Regions from separate parts of the Stenotrophomonas sp. STEN029 genome, predicted to be linked through region 2. Evidence: predicted binding sites of a transcription regulator. Region 2 holds the regulator's gene; each other region holds the start of a gene.

Region 1 (4,582 bases), on a different contig from region 2:
CTGACGGCGTGAGCATCCACTCCGATCCCCCTCGCAAGCCCAGTGGTGGCGACAGCAGCCAATGGCTGGTCACCCGGCTGGTCGAGGTACTGGGCAGCGCTGAACACAAATCACTGCTGATCTCGCCTTACTTCGTGCCCGGTGCGGTCGGCACCAAGGGCTTGATACAGCAGGCCGAGAACGGCGTGCAGGTCGGCATCATCACCAACTCGCTGGCGGCCAACGACGTAGCCGCCGTGCACAGCGGCTACATGCATTACCGGCGCCCGTTGCTGGCTGGCGGCGTGCAGCTGTACGAACTCAAGGCCCGTGACCACATCGAGAAGGCATCCACCTTCGGCAGCAGCGGTGCAAGCCTGCATACCAAGGCCTTCGTCATTGATGATCGCCGCGGCTTCGTCGGTTCGTTCAACCTCGACCCGCGCTCGGCCTACCTCAATACCGAAATGGGCGCGCTGTTCGATGACCCGGTGCTGGCCGCGCGGTTGCAGCAGGAATACCTGCGCCTATCCAGTGCAGAGCTCAGCTACTGGGTCTATCTCAACAAGGACCACGAACTGCGCTGGCTGGACCGCAACAATACCCCTCCAATCAGCCTGCGTACCGAACCGGACACCAGCCTCATGCAGCGCACCAGCACGCGCATGATCAGCTGGCTGCCGTTGGAGTCGCAGCTCTGAACCACGCCATCGACACACTACTCGATATCCGCCCAACCGTAGCCCGAGCAAGCGCTGGGCACCAAGGCCGATGGCAGAAAGCCTGACAGATCACCAAGTCCTCGCCACCGGGGTGGGCTGCGCTTACCCGGGTTACGTTACTGGACCCGCGGTTGTATGCCATGTCGGATAGCAGCAACCGCATTGCGACCGACGGAGAGGCCGCCCCAGCCCGCGTCGCCCTCGCCTGGACACTTCATTCCTGCACGCCATCAGCCTGGTGCATGCGCTTCCATAGCCACATCGCCACATGCTCGGGTAGCTCCACGGCGAGCGCCGCGCAGGCATCTGCCTCGCTCATCAAACCCTGCGCATGCAGCATTGCCGCGCTGGCCGCAAGTTGACCAACCTGCAATGACCGCGCCAAACCTGTCGCTGCACCTGCATCCACCTGCTTGAGTGCCTGCACGATGGGCGCCGACAACTTCCAGTGTTCGGCAATCCGCACTGCGGTAGGCCCCCGGCACCGCGCCAGCACTTCCAGCAGGGTTCCCGGCTCGCGCATGCGTAACGGCGGTTTGGCGAGCACGTCTGCGGCTGCCTGCATCGCCATGGCCGCACTAAGCCCCAGCAGCAAACCAGCCAACTGTGCTGCAAACCCGTCCTCGTGCTCGACACTGCGCGCATGATCGGCCGCAGCCAGTGACACCCGCAAGGTGTGCTCCCACAGCAGCCGTGCGAACTCTGCGTCCTCTCCCCTGGCCGACTCCATCACCGGCTGTACCAGCGCAGCGGAAATGATCTGGCGGATACCATCGTTGCCGATCAGGGTCACCGCCCGCTCAATGCTCTGCACGTCCTGCTGCTGCAGTCGATAGAGTGAACTGTTGGCGATGCGCAGCAGCGTGGCTGCCAATACCGCATCGCTACCGATGATGCGGGCGATTGAACGCGACGAGGCGGCGCTGTCATTGACGCTCTGGATCAGCTGCGGCAGCAGGTTCGGCCGCCGTGGCGTGTAGCGCGAAGACATGTCGGCACGACTCAATGCCGCCACCACATCATCAACCACCGCCCGCTGCACCCGCAGCTCATCGGCCCCTGCATCGGCGCTCCCTAGCGCAGCGAGCACAAATCGCCTCTGCAGATCTTCGGTGCAGACAAGCGGGCGGGCCTCGGACACGGCGCCGTCCTTCCCCGCAGCCGGAATCGAATACGCACGTCGCTGCGGCTGCGCCGATTCGTCATTGCCGCGCAGCCAGAGCCAGACCAAGCCTCCGACCACAACCGCTGCAAGCACTGCCGAAATAATCACCATGAGAGAAACAGATAAGGTCCGCGCGGAGAACTGCCCTATATATCGGCTCGCAACCGACTTCCTTTAGCGCCCACCGCCGCCGCGAGTACAAGAATGAATAAAACAACACTGCCAAGCCCACTCCAGTTTCTACTCAAGCTCACCCCTTTTAAGACAAATCCCAAAGAAACCCGGCAATAACCAATTCTATATTCAACCGAACAGATTGGTTCTCGTTCAAAACCATCAGGCGCCCACATTGCGCAGCCTTGGTCATTTACCGACCCAGCCATACCGATATTCCCCAGCACTACGCAGGATCACCAATACGCACCTCCAGCATCCAGCCCCCTGGGTTCCAGCACGCGCGCAATACGCAATACAAACGGGCGCCTTGTAACACGCAAAACAGGGCAGAACCTCTTGAATCAAGGCATATGAATGGCGATTTAGTTTCACCAGTCAAACCAATGCTGCCAGCCTCCGGGGCACACACCACCCACTTCGCAAATTCAAAGTAAATAAAACACGCCAAGTATCGAATCTGTGAATACCAGCACATGTAAACGGCCACTTTCCTTATTGCAGCCAAACCAGTGACTGCTATGTTGAATCGTAGTTTCTGTAATGAGATTTAGTTTCAAATATAAAACCTCACCCTCAACACCGATGAGCGGGCAGAACAGCATGACGTGGAAAACTGTTTGTAATCAGTCGCAGGTACGCGACGAATATCCCTTCGCGACCAAGGTCGCTGGCAAGGAAATCGGCATATTCCTGGTGAATGGCGATTACTACGCCCTGGAAGATGTCTGCCCGCATGCCTATGCCCTGCTGAGTCAGGGATTCGTTGAAGACGGCAAGGTCGAATGCCCACTGCATGAGGCGGTGTTCGACATTCGCAGTGGCCGCTGCCTGCGCGAACCTGGCGGCCGTGACCTGCGCACTTATCCGTTGCGGATGCAGGGCGAGGACATACAGATCGATCTGTCCAGCATCGACGCGGGCCTGGAGCACGTCGCATGAGTATGCAACTCGACTTCAATCCGCAGCTCAAGCAGTGGCAGAAGCCGCTGCCTACCAATGATCCGGGCGCAGGCACCATCGAGCAGCCCGGCCGCTACGACAACATCGTCTGGCAGACCCGTACCCGTGCTGCCAACGAGCACGAACTGCGGCTCGTACACGCGCTTGAGCAAGCCTTCAGCAACGGTGCCAGCGAGGTCGCCGATCTGGTCCAGCAGCTCAACGAGTTAGGCGTTTACGACTCCGGCGGCAAAGCCTGGACCGAAGTCTCGTTCCATAAAGCCTTTGCCGCTCTGGGCTATTGATCCTGCACACGCAACGCATCCTGGGAGGGAGCATTGATGGCAAGCAAGACAGCGATTGAAGCGCACCTGCGCCGCGGCCTGCGCGAACTGTGGTACCCGGTCGTCGCGAGCTGGGAAGTATCCAATGCCCCGCTGGGCATCACCCGCCTGGGTGAAAACATCGTGCTGTGGCGCGATCACGGCGGCCGCGTGCATGCACTGGAAGATCGCTGCCCACACCGCGGGGCACGTTTGTCGATGGGTTGGAACCTGGGCGAACGCATTGCCTGCTGGTATCACGGCGTCGAGGTCGATGGCAGCGGCACGGTCAGGGATGTACCCGCGGTGAGCGCCTGCCCGCTGGTAGGCAGCCAGTGCCTGCGCAGCTACCCGGTGCAGGAACGGCATGGCGCGATCTTCCTGTACTTCGCCCTCGATCCGCAGGCGGAGGTGCCACCGTTGCTCCTGCCTGAGGAACTGGAGGACGGCGCCCAGTACAGCAACTTCCTGTGCACCGCAGGCTGGCAGTGCGGCTACCAGTATGCGATCGACAATGTCATGGACCCTATGCACGGTGCCTACCTGCACGCGGCCTCACACTCCATGGCCGAAGGCGACCGCAGCGCCGAAATGCAGGTGGTTCCCACCAACACCGGCTTCATCTTCGAGAAAACCGGCCAGCGCGGCGTCAACTTCGACTGGGTCGAATTTGGTCACAGCGGCGCGTTCTGGCTGCGTCTATCCATCCCCTATCGAGCGCAGTTCGGGCCAGGTGGTCCGTTCTGGATCGTGGGCATGACCGTGCCCGTGGACGAGGCCAATTGCCGGGTCTTCTTCTGGCGGATCCGTAAGGTGCAGGGGTGGCAGCGCGATGTCTGGCGCTTCATGTACCGCACGCGCCTGGAGCAACTGCACTGGGACGTGCTGGAGCAGGATCGCTTGATTCTGGAGAACCTCGCTCCCGGGGCACGCAACCAGGAGTTCCTCTATGCGCATGATGCCGGGCTGACCCGGGTGCGCCGCGCAATGCAGAAGATGGCAGAGCGCCAGCTCGACCACCAGTCGGCGCTGGCACCCGCTGCAAACGAGGCAGCGCACGCATGAGCAAGGCTGTCGTCAAACACCTCTTGCTGGACGGACGCAAGGTACTGGTCACCGGCGCCGCACGCGGCTTGGGCCTGAGCTTCGCCTCGGCAATTGCCCGCGCCGGTGCGCGGGTAGTGGTGGCCGACGTACTGGATACCAGCGGCGCGCTGCAGCAGTTGCGCGCGGAAGGCGCGCAGGCTGATGCGGTGGCGATCGACCTCGCCGATCCC
Region 2 (4,582 bases):
ACCACCACCATCGCCAAGCTGGCCTCGCGTTTCGCCGAAGCCCATGCCGCCCGCGACGTGGCCCTGGTCACCACCGATACCCAGCGCATCGGCGCCCGCGAGCAGCTGTACGGCTTCGGCCGCCAGCTCGGCATCGCCGTGCACGAGGCCAATAGCGGCACCGACCTCAACCAGCTGCTGCAGAAGCTGGCCGACTACAAACTGGTGCTGATCGATACCGCCGGCCTGGGCCAGCGCGACCGCGCCCTCACCGCCCAGCTGCAGTGGCTGCGCGCCGCCGGCCAGATCCGCACCCTGCTGGTGCTGCCGGCCAATACCGCCTTCCAGGACATGGACGAAGTGGTGCGCCGCTTCAGCGCCGCCAACCCGCAGGGCGTGGTGCTGACCAAGCTGGACGAGACCGGCCGCTTCGGTTCTGCCCTGTCGGTGGCGGCCGATCACCGCCTGCCGATCACCTGGGTGACCGACGGCCAGGACGTCCCGGAAGACCTTTATCGGGCCTCTGCCGCAAATCTTGTACTCCGCCTTGAAGATTTGCGCCGCGCGGCCGATATGCCCTGCAACACGGAGTTGAACAATGCAGTCGCGTGAGTACGCCAAGCTGACCAACACCTTCCCGCTGTCGGCAACCCGGCACGAACCCGCCGGCCCGGTACGCACCATCGCGGTCACTGGCGGCAAGGGTGGTGTAGGTAAAACCAATGTCTCGGCCAATCTGGCCGTGGCACTGGCAGGCATGGGCAAACGTACCCTGCTGCTCGACGCCGACCTGGGCCTGGCCAACATCGACGTGGTGCTGGGCCTGCAGCCCAAGCACACCCTGGCCGACCTGGTCGCCGGACGCGCCACGCTGGAAGAAGTCATCATCGAAGGCCCGAACGGCGTGCTGGTCGTGCCCGCCGCCTCGGGCCGCCGGCACATGGCCGAGCTGCAGCCGGCCGAACACGTTGGCCTGGTCAATGTGTTCTCCGAGCTGGAGCGCGAGCTCGATGTGATGATCATCGACACCGCCGCCGGCATCACCGATAGCGTACTGACCTTCTGCCAGGCCGCCCAGGACACCGTGGTGGTGGTCTGCGACGAGCCGGCCTCGATCACCGATGCCTACGCGCTGATCAAGGTGCTCTCGCGCGAGCGCGGCGTGGACCGCATCCAGGTCGTCGCCAACATGGTGCGCGACCCGAATGAAGGCCGCGCCCTGTACGAAAAGCTGGTTCGGGTCTGCGAGAAGTTCCTGATCGATGTCTCCCTGAACTACCTGGGCTGCGTGCCGCAGGACGACTGGCTGCGCCTGTCGGTGCAGCGCCAGCAGCCGGTGGTCAAGCTCTATCCTTCCGCGCCAGCCTCGCTGGCCATCAACGAAATCGCCCGTCGCACCGCGCGCTGGCAAGCCCCAACCGCCCCGCGCGGCGGCGTTGAGTTCTTCCTGGAACGCATCATCCAGCAGAAGGTGAAGGCATGAACAATGCAGCCGCCCAATACCGTGAAGTCCAGCGCAACGCGGCCAATGACTGCATTGCCCGCCACGCCGACCTGGTACGCCGCATCGCCCACCACCTGGCCGCGCGCCTGCCCGCCAGCGTCGAGGTCGATGACCTGATCCAGGCCGGCATGATGGGCCTGATCGAGGCCTCGCGCAGCTATGACGCCGAACAGGGCGCTTCGTTTGAAACCTACGCATCGATCCGTATCCGCGGCTCGATGATCGACGAGATCCGCCGTGGCGACTGGGTGCCGCGCTCGGTGCACCGCCGCGCCCGCGATGCCGCTGCCACCATCCGCCGGCTTGAGCAGAGCAGCGGCCGTGCGGCCAGCGCCAGTGAAGTGGCCGAAGCGATGGAGCTGCCGCTGCCCGAATACATGCGACTGGTCGAAGACGCCTCGCGTGGCCAGGTCTTGAGCCTGGAGTCGCGGATCGAAGACCAGGGCGAGCTGGACACCCCCAGCACCGGCGGCCCCAACCCGCAACAGGTCTTGGAGCGCAGCCAGTTCGGCGCCGAGCTCGGCAAGGCCATCGGCCAGTTGCCCGAGCGCGAGCAGCTGGTGCTGTCGCTGTACTACGAGCAGGAATTGAACCTGAAGGAAATCGGCGCGGTATTGGGCGTGAGCGAATCCCGCGTCTGTCAGATCCACGGCCAGGCCACGCTGCGCCTGCGTAGCCGACTGAAGATTTTCGAGGCGGCCGACGCCGGGCTCGAAGAACCATGAAGAGGAAAGTCTTTTGAACAAGAACATGCGCATCCTGATCGTTGACGACTTCTCGACGATGCGCCGCATCGTCAAGAACCTGCTCGGCGATCTGGGCTTCACCAATACCGCCGAAGCCGAGGACGGGCATGCCGCGCTGTCGATGCTGCAGACGCAGTCGTTCGATTTCGTCGTCACCGACTGGAACATGCCGGTGATGACCGGCATCGAGCTGCTCAAGGCCATCCGCAACGATGCCAAGCTCAAGACCCTGCCGGTACTGATGGTTACCGCCGAGGCCAAGCGCGAGCAGATCATCGAGGCCGCACAGAGCGGCGTGAACGGCTACATCATCAAGCCGTTCACCGCGCAGACCCTGGAAGAGAAGCTCGGCAAGATCTTCGAACGCCTGGCAGCGAGCGCCTGATGAACCAGCCCGGGGAAGCATTGAGCGACAAATCGGCCCTGGTGCAGCGCCTGCAGGACGCACTGGCAGCATTGGAAAGTGGCGACGAGGCTGGCTGGCGTCGGGAAATCGACGCGCTCGCCGCCCTGCGCACGCAGCCGATGATGTCCGGCCTGGGCAGGCTTGCACGCGAATTGGGCCAGGCGCTGGGCGAACTGCCCAGCGTGCCCAGCGAAGCCGGTGAGCTGGACGACGCCTGCGCGCGCCTGGACCACGTGGTGCAGATGACCGAGCAGGCCACCCACCGCACGCTGGATCTGGCCGAAGAATGCCGCGCGCTGACCGAGCGCCTGCGTGCGGACGGGCTGAATGCCGAACAGGGCGAAATCCTCGAGCGCATCCGCCACAACCTCACCGAAGTAGCGCTGACCCAGAGCTACCAGGACCTGACCGGGCAGATCATCCGCCGCGTGGTCGGCATCGTCCGACGCGTGCATGAAGGTTTTGGCGCGCTCGGCCTGCCGCCGCCGGAAGAAGAAGCGCGCAACCAGGGCCTGGCTGGCCCGGCCGTCAATGGCCTGGACCGCCACGCCGTGTCGCAGGTGGACGCAGACGACCTGCTCTCGGACCTGGGGCTGTAACGCATGAGTGCTTTTGCCGACGACATCGCCGCCGACTTCATCATCGAAGCGCAGGAGATCCTGGATCGCCTCGGCGAGCAGCTGGTGACGCTGGAACAGGCACCGCACGACAGCGACCAGCTCAACGCCGTGTTCCGTGGCTTTCATACGCTGAAAGGGGGCGCCGGTTTTCTGGCGATCCATCCGATGGTGGAGCTGTGCCACGCCGCCGAAGAAACCCTGGGCATGGCACGGGCCGGCAAAGCCGAACTGCTGGCGCATCACTTCGACGCCGCCCAGCAATCGCTGGATTGGCTGCAGGCCATGCTCGACGCAGTCTCCTCGGGCACCGAACCGGAGCACGCACCTGCTGCGCTGATCGCACAGTTCGATGTTGGCGCCGCCCCCGTGGTCGCAGTCGTGCAAGCGGTCGCTGCGCCTGCGGGTGACAGCGACCTGATCAGCGAAGACGAGTTCGAAGCGCTGCTCAACGAACTGCACGGCAGCGGTACGCCCGGTGCCCAGCCAATCGCAGCGGCAAAGGCCGGCGATGACCTGATCGACGAAGACGAATTCGAAGCCCTGCTGGACAAGCTGCACGGCGGTGCCGCACCGGGCGCCGTTCCCGTCCAGCCCGTTCCCACCGCGCCAGCCAAACCCAGGCCGGCCGCACCGCCGACCGCAGCACCCCGCGCTGCCGCCGGCGCCGCCAAACCGGCAGCGGCAAAAGCCGCCGAACCCGAGCACACCGTGCGCGTGGACACCAAGCGGCTGGACGCCATCGTCAACCTGATCGGCGAACTGGTGCTGGCCCGCAACCGGCTCAAGACCTTGCGCATGCGCCTCAAGGACGAAGAGCTCGACCGTGCAGTCTCAACCCTGGACATCGCCACCGCACGCCTGCAGTCGGCGGTGATGCGCACCCGCATGCAACCGGTCGGCAAGGTGTTCTCGCGCTTCCCCAAGGTTGCCCGTGACGTCGCCCGCTCACTGCAGAAGGAAGTCGATCTGGAGCTGATCGGCGCCGATACCGAACTGGACCGCAACCTGGTCGAGGCGCTGGCCGATCCCTTGGTGCATCTGGTGCGCAACGCCATCGATCATGGCGTCGAATCGCCCGAACTGCGCGAAGCCCAAGGCAAGCCGCGCATGGGCCGGGTGCGCCTGTCCGCACAGCAGGAAGGCGACTACGTCAGCATCGAAGTGCAGGACGATGGCGCCGGCATCGACCCGGAGCGTCTGCGCGCCAAGGCCCGCGACAAGGGCCTGCTCGACCCGGAAGCCGCCGCCCGCCTGAGCAGCGAAGAGTGCCTGCACCTGGTATTCCTACCCGGCTTCTCGACCAAGCAGGAAGTCACCGACATCTCCG
Region 3 (4,582 bases), on a different contig from region 2:
TCGGCGACTGGGTGCTGCAGGAAGTCTGCCGGCAAGCCGTGGTCTGGCAGCAGGCCGGGTTGAAGTTCGAGCGCATCGCAGTCAACGTGTCCGCCTTGCAATTGCGTGATCGCGGCTTTGCCGAACGCGTTGTCAGCATCTGCCAGCAGTACGGCTGGCCGCCACAGCGGCTGGAGCTGGAGCTGACCGAGTCGGCGCTGATCCGCGACACCGATGCGCTGCGCCAGTGTTTTGATGTCTTCGAACAGCACGGCATTCCGCTTGCGGTGGATGATTTCGGTACCGGTTTCTCCAACCTGCATTACCTGAACCGTTTCCCGGTGCAGCGACTGAAGATCGACCGCAGCTTCGTGCAGGGCATGTTGCACGACGTCGGCACCGCCGAGGTTACCCAGGCCATCGTGCATCTGGGTCATGCGCTGGGCATGTTGGTGGTGGCGGAGGGCGTGGAAACCCCGGCCGAAGCAACGATGCTGATCCAGCAGGGCTGCGATGAACTGCAGGGCTATCTGTTCTCGCGACCACTGCGACCGCGCGAGATGGTGCAGTGGCTGCGCAGCGGTCCGGGCGAGTTGCTTGAATCGCCGAGCCAGGGCGCGATCACCACAATCAGCGCAACCCACTGATCGACGGCAAGAACAAATACAAGCCCGGCTGCCTGATCCGCAGCCGGGTTTTTTCGTCCTGTGGGAGCGGCGTAAGCCGCGAAGCTGGCGATGCTGGCAGGCCTTGACCCGATGCTATGCGTGCTTCGCGGCTTACGCCGCTCCTACAAAGATAGCTGCGGTGCACGAGGACATGTGACCCGGCAACGGCTGCGGAGCATCAATTCTCCACTGCTTCTGCCTTGACCGAGCCAGTCTGCTCACCGGGTGTGGGAGCGGCGTAAGCCGCGAAGCTGGTGTTGCTGGCAGGCCTTCATCTGATGATGTGCGTGTTTCGCGGCTTGCGCCGCTCCCAAAGGGCATTGTGCGCGCACGCATGTTGACCGGTTGGGGCGGTGTCTCAGGGAACGGACAGGTCCCAGTCGATGCTGCTTGTGAGCCAATCGGTCTCTTCTGCCTGACCAGGGGGCGTGTCTTGAGCGCGCAGTGCACGCAGTTCCAGCAGCTCCTGCCGTGCATGCTGTTCAAGCCGCGCGAGTTGTTCGCGTCGACTCAGCGGACTGCCGTTGGCGATAGGTGATGGAAGCATGGCGTCATCAGCCTGCGATGCTGGCTCGGCGTTGCTGTTGGCGGTGGAGCGGGATGTCAGCATATATCAGCGTGGTTGCAGCAACAGCAAAGCCCCGGCCAAGGGCCGGGGCTCGGGTGCAGGGATGGAGCAGTGCGAAATCAGAACAACTCTACCGTGCCAGCGCCCATGCTCTGCTGGGACACCGGCTTGTGCGGCGGGCGTTCCCATTCCACGCGCATTTCGCGCAGGCGGTTGCCGGTGCGCTGCAGTGCGCTAACCATCTCGCCATCGAAGACGCCGCCGTTACGGTGCAGCAGTTCCTGCAGCGCCACGGCTTCGCGGTTGATCGCGCCAAGACGGTCAAGATGGGTGTGCACGCCGCCCAGGGCCTGGGTGGCGATGTCCTCGAACTGCAGGGCGCGCACGGCTTCGGCCACGCTGCCGTCGATGGCGCGGCCGCATTCGGAGATCTCGCGCATGCCATCACCCAGCGAGGCGTTGATGGCGGCAACACTGTCCAGCATCGAGGCTGCTTCGTGGCGGGCTTCGCGGGACCGGTCCATGTCGCGTGAGGCCATGTGGGTGACGGTTTCACGCACCTTGGCAATCGCGTCCTTGGAGCTGTGGGCCAGCTTGCGGATCTGCTCGTTGAAGGTGGTGGAGCGCTCGGACAGATTGCGCACCTCGTCGGCCACCACGGCGAAGCCACGACCGGCTTCACCGGCACGCGCGGCTTCGATGGCGGCATTCAAGGCCAGCAGGTTGGTCTGGTCGGCGATCGACTTGACGTCTTCCAGCAGGGCGAAGATGCCATCCAGGTGCTGCGCCATCTGGTCGATGTGCTGCACGGTGTTGCTGCTCTGGCCGCTGACCTGCTCAAGTGCTTCCACCAGCTGTTCCATCTGGTGGCTGGCATTCTGGGCGAAGCGGGCCACGTCGACACCGCCGCCACCTTCATCACCGGCGCGGTCAACGATGCGGGCCAATGCCTGGCTCTGCTGGCGCGACTTGCGGCTCATCGCATCGAAGCTGCCGCCCAGGCCGCCGACGGCCTGCCGGATCAGCTCGCGGGCGCGCTCGATCTCGCTGCGCGAACCATCGATTTCGTTGCTGACAAAGCTGCGCAGTTCGTTGAGCAGCTGGTCCTGCTCCTTCAGCACCTTGGCGTGCTCAGGCGAGCGCTGGCTTTGCGAATGCACGCTCCACCAGGCAAACACCAGCCAGCTCAGCACCATGGTGGTCAGGATCGCCCACAGGGCCGCGGAGGGCCAGGACAGGACGGCAGCGACCACAACCAGAAGGGTGAGGACAAGCGGGGCTGCCAAACGGATTGCAATACGTGAATACATGGACGTTCTCGGGAGAGTCACGAATGCAGTATCGGCAGTGGGCAGGGTGTCTTTAGGCCACTGGCGTGAATCCCGGGAGGTTTTGCGATGCAGGCCCGCAACCGCTGCGATTGCGGGCCTTGAAAATCAGCGCAGACGGCGCTCGATGGCTTCGAGCATGGCCTTGCGCGAGAACAGGAAATCCCAGTAAGCGCCGCCAAGCTGGCGCCACAGCACCGCCGAGCGTACCGCCGCCAGCAGCAGCGCCCGGATCTCCGACACCACCATCGCCTGGCCCAGGTAGTGCGGGTTGCCCTGCACCATGATCTTCGGCTTGAGCTGGCTGATGGTGTCTGCATACAGCGCGCCCATCGCGCTCAGTACGTCCGGGTGGCAGCTGTCGCCGCGTTCCTGGGCAATGCTTGCAGCGCGCTCGATGCCGGCTTCAACCTTGTCGACCGTGGCGCCTTCACGCACGAAGCGACGTTCCAGCTGCATCACCGACAGCGCGAGCCGCGGCAGCAGGTCGTCCTTGCCCTGGTTGCGGAAGTAATCGCGCAGCAGGCGCAGGCCGGGTTCCACCTGGTTGGCACTGCCGTACACGGCAGCGGGCGAGCTGGCATCAATACGCATTACGCTGTCCATTGCGGTACGCACCACGGCGCTCTCCGAATGGCCGGTTTCTGCGATGCGGCGGACCTGCTGCAAGGCCTGGGCAATGCCAGCCAGGGCAAGTACGCGGTCATCGATGGAAAAGGTCATGGTCATCTCTCAAGGGGAAACAGGGGCGGCCAAACGGCGCTCCAGGGGTGCATCGGTGGCGGCGATCACCGCGCCGCCCAGGCATTCCATGCCGTCGTACAGCACCAGTGATTGGCCGGGGGTGACGGCGCGTTGCGGGCGCGCGAAATGCACGTCCAGCGTACCGTCATCACGCACCTTCACGGTGCAGGCTTCGTCGGGTTGGCGGTAGCGGGTCTGCGCGGTGCACTCGAACTCGCGCGCGGGCGGGGCACCTGCAATCCAGTGCATGGCCTCGCTGCGCAGCCAGTTGGACTGCAGCCAGGGGCTGTCATGGCCCTGGTCGACGTACAGGATATTGCGGGCTACGTCCTTGCCGACCACGAACCACGGCGCGGCCGGGCGCCCACGCACGCCGCCGATATTCAGGCCCTCGCGCTGGCCAAGGGTGAAATAGAACACGCCGGGGTGACGGGCGATCACCTGGCCATCGGGGTCGTGGATCTCGCCCTCGCGGGCCGGCAGGTACTGGCCAAGGAACTCACGGAAATCGCGTTCGCCGATGAAGCAGATGCCCGTCGAATCCTTCTTGGCATGCGTGGGCAGGCCAGCGTCACGGGCGATGCGGCGCAGCTCGCTCTTCTCCATGTGCCCGATCGGGAACAGGGTGGCTGCCAGCTGGGTCTGGCCCAGCTGGTGCAGGAAATAGCTCTGGTCCTTGCCACGATCGGCACCGCGCAGCAGGCGCCAGCGGCCGCCGGAGTGGTCGACCTGGGCGTAGTGGCCGGTGGCGATGCGCTCGGCGCCCAGCTCGCGCGCGGCGTCCAGGAAGTGCTTGAACTTGACCTCGCGGTTGCACAGCACATCCGGGTTGGGCGTGCGGCCAGCCGCATATTCGGCCAGGAAATGCTCGAACACACCCCGCCAGTATTCGCTGGAGAAATCGCGGAAGTGGAACGGGATGTCGAGCCGGCCGCAGACCGCCACGGCGTCGCGGCGATCATCCTCGGCACGGCAATGGCCGCTGCCATCGTCGGCCCAGTTCTGCATGAACAGACCGGCGACATCCAGGCCTTGCTGGACCAGGGTAAGTGCTGCCACCGACGAGTCCACGCCGCCGGAGACGCCCACCACGATGTTGGGATTGCTCACGGTGCCACCTGTCGCACAATCGAAAGCGGGTAGCGCTGCCCGGCCAGCCAGTCGGAAATCGTATGCCAGACCAGCGGGCTGCGCAGCCGCGCCATATCGGCCTGCAGGGCTACCGGGCTCATCCACAGCGCCTGCACGATGCCAGTGTCCAGCGCCTGCTGCGGGTGGTGCTGCAGCGGTTCGGC

Evidence for each region. The regulator FliA, encoded in region 2, starts transcription of late flagellar genes. The targets are predictions, from matches to a motif close to TAAAGTTTNNCNNNCNNNGGCCGATAA.
Region 1: a site for FliA is predicted at 2,017-2,043, ahead of ACVOLI_RS10300 (HDOD domain-containing protein). Genes of this name have one in related genera too.
Region 3: a site for FliA is predicted at 2,554-2,580, ahead of ACVOLI_RS06385 (methyl-accepting chemotaxis protein). Genes of this name have one in related genera too.

Annotation. Positions count from the first base shown of each region.
Region 1 covers NZ_JBRREC010000038.1:30,726-35,307, reverse strand. The annotation lists gene ACVOLI_RS10305 (phospholipase D family protein) at 1-680, shown strand, start outside; gene ACVOLI_RS10300 (HDOD domain-containing protein) at 916-1,977, opposite strand; gene ACVOLI_RS10295 (non-heme iron oxygenase ferredoxin subunit) at 2,644-2,982, shown strand; gene ACVOLI_RS10290 (recombinase-like helix-turn-helix domain-containing protein) at 2,979-3,287, shown strand; gene ACVOLI_RS10285 (Rieske 2Fe-2S domain-containing protein) at 3,324-4,370, shown strand; gene ACVOLI_RS10280 (SDR family oxidoreductase) at 4,367-4,582, shown strand, end outside.
Region 2 covers NZ_JBRREC010000054.1:4,415-8,996, reverse strand. The annotation lists gene ACVOLI_RS12640 (AAA family ATPase) at 1-591, shown strand, start outside; gene ACVOLI_RS12635 (MinD/ParA family ATP-binding protein) at 578-1,462, shown strand; gene ACVOLI_RS12630 (RNA polymerase sigma factor FliA) at 1,459-2,208, shown strand; gene cheY (chemotaxis response regulator CheY) at 2,222-2,614, shown strand; gene ACVOLI_RS12620 (protein phosphatase CheZ) at 2,614-3,234, shown strand; gene ACVOLI_RS12615 (chemotaxis protein CheA) at 3,238-4,582, shown strand, end outside.
Region 3 covers NZ_JBRREC010000019.1:22,119-26,700, forward strand. The annotation lists gene ACVOLI_RS06375 (bifunctional diguanylate cyclase/phosphodiesterase) at 1-626, shown strand, start outside; gene ACVOLI_RS06380 (hypothetical protein) at 1,006-1,257, opposite strand; gene ACVOLI_RS06385 (methyl-accepting chemotaxis protein) at 1,335-2,525, opposite strand; gene hflD (high frequency lysogenization protein HflD) at 2,652-3,266, opposite strand; gene mnmA (tRNA 2-thiouridine(34) synthase MnmA) at 3,276-4,397, opposite strand; gene ACVOLI_RS06400 (NUDIX hydrolase) at 4,394-4,582, opposite strand, start outside.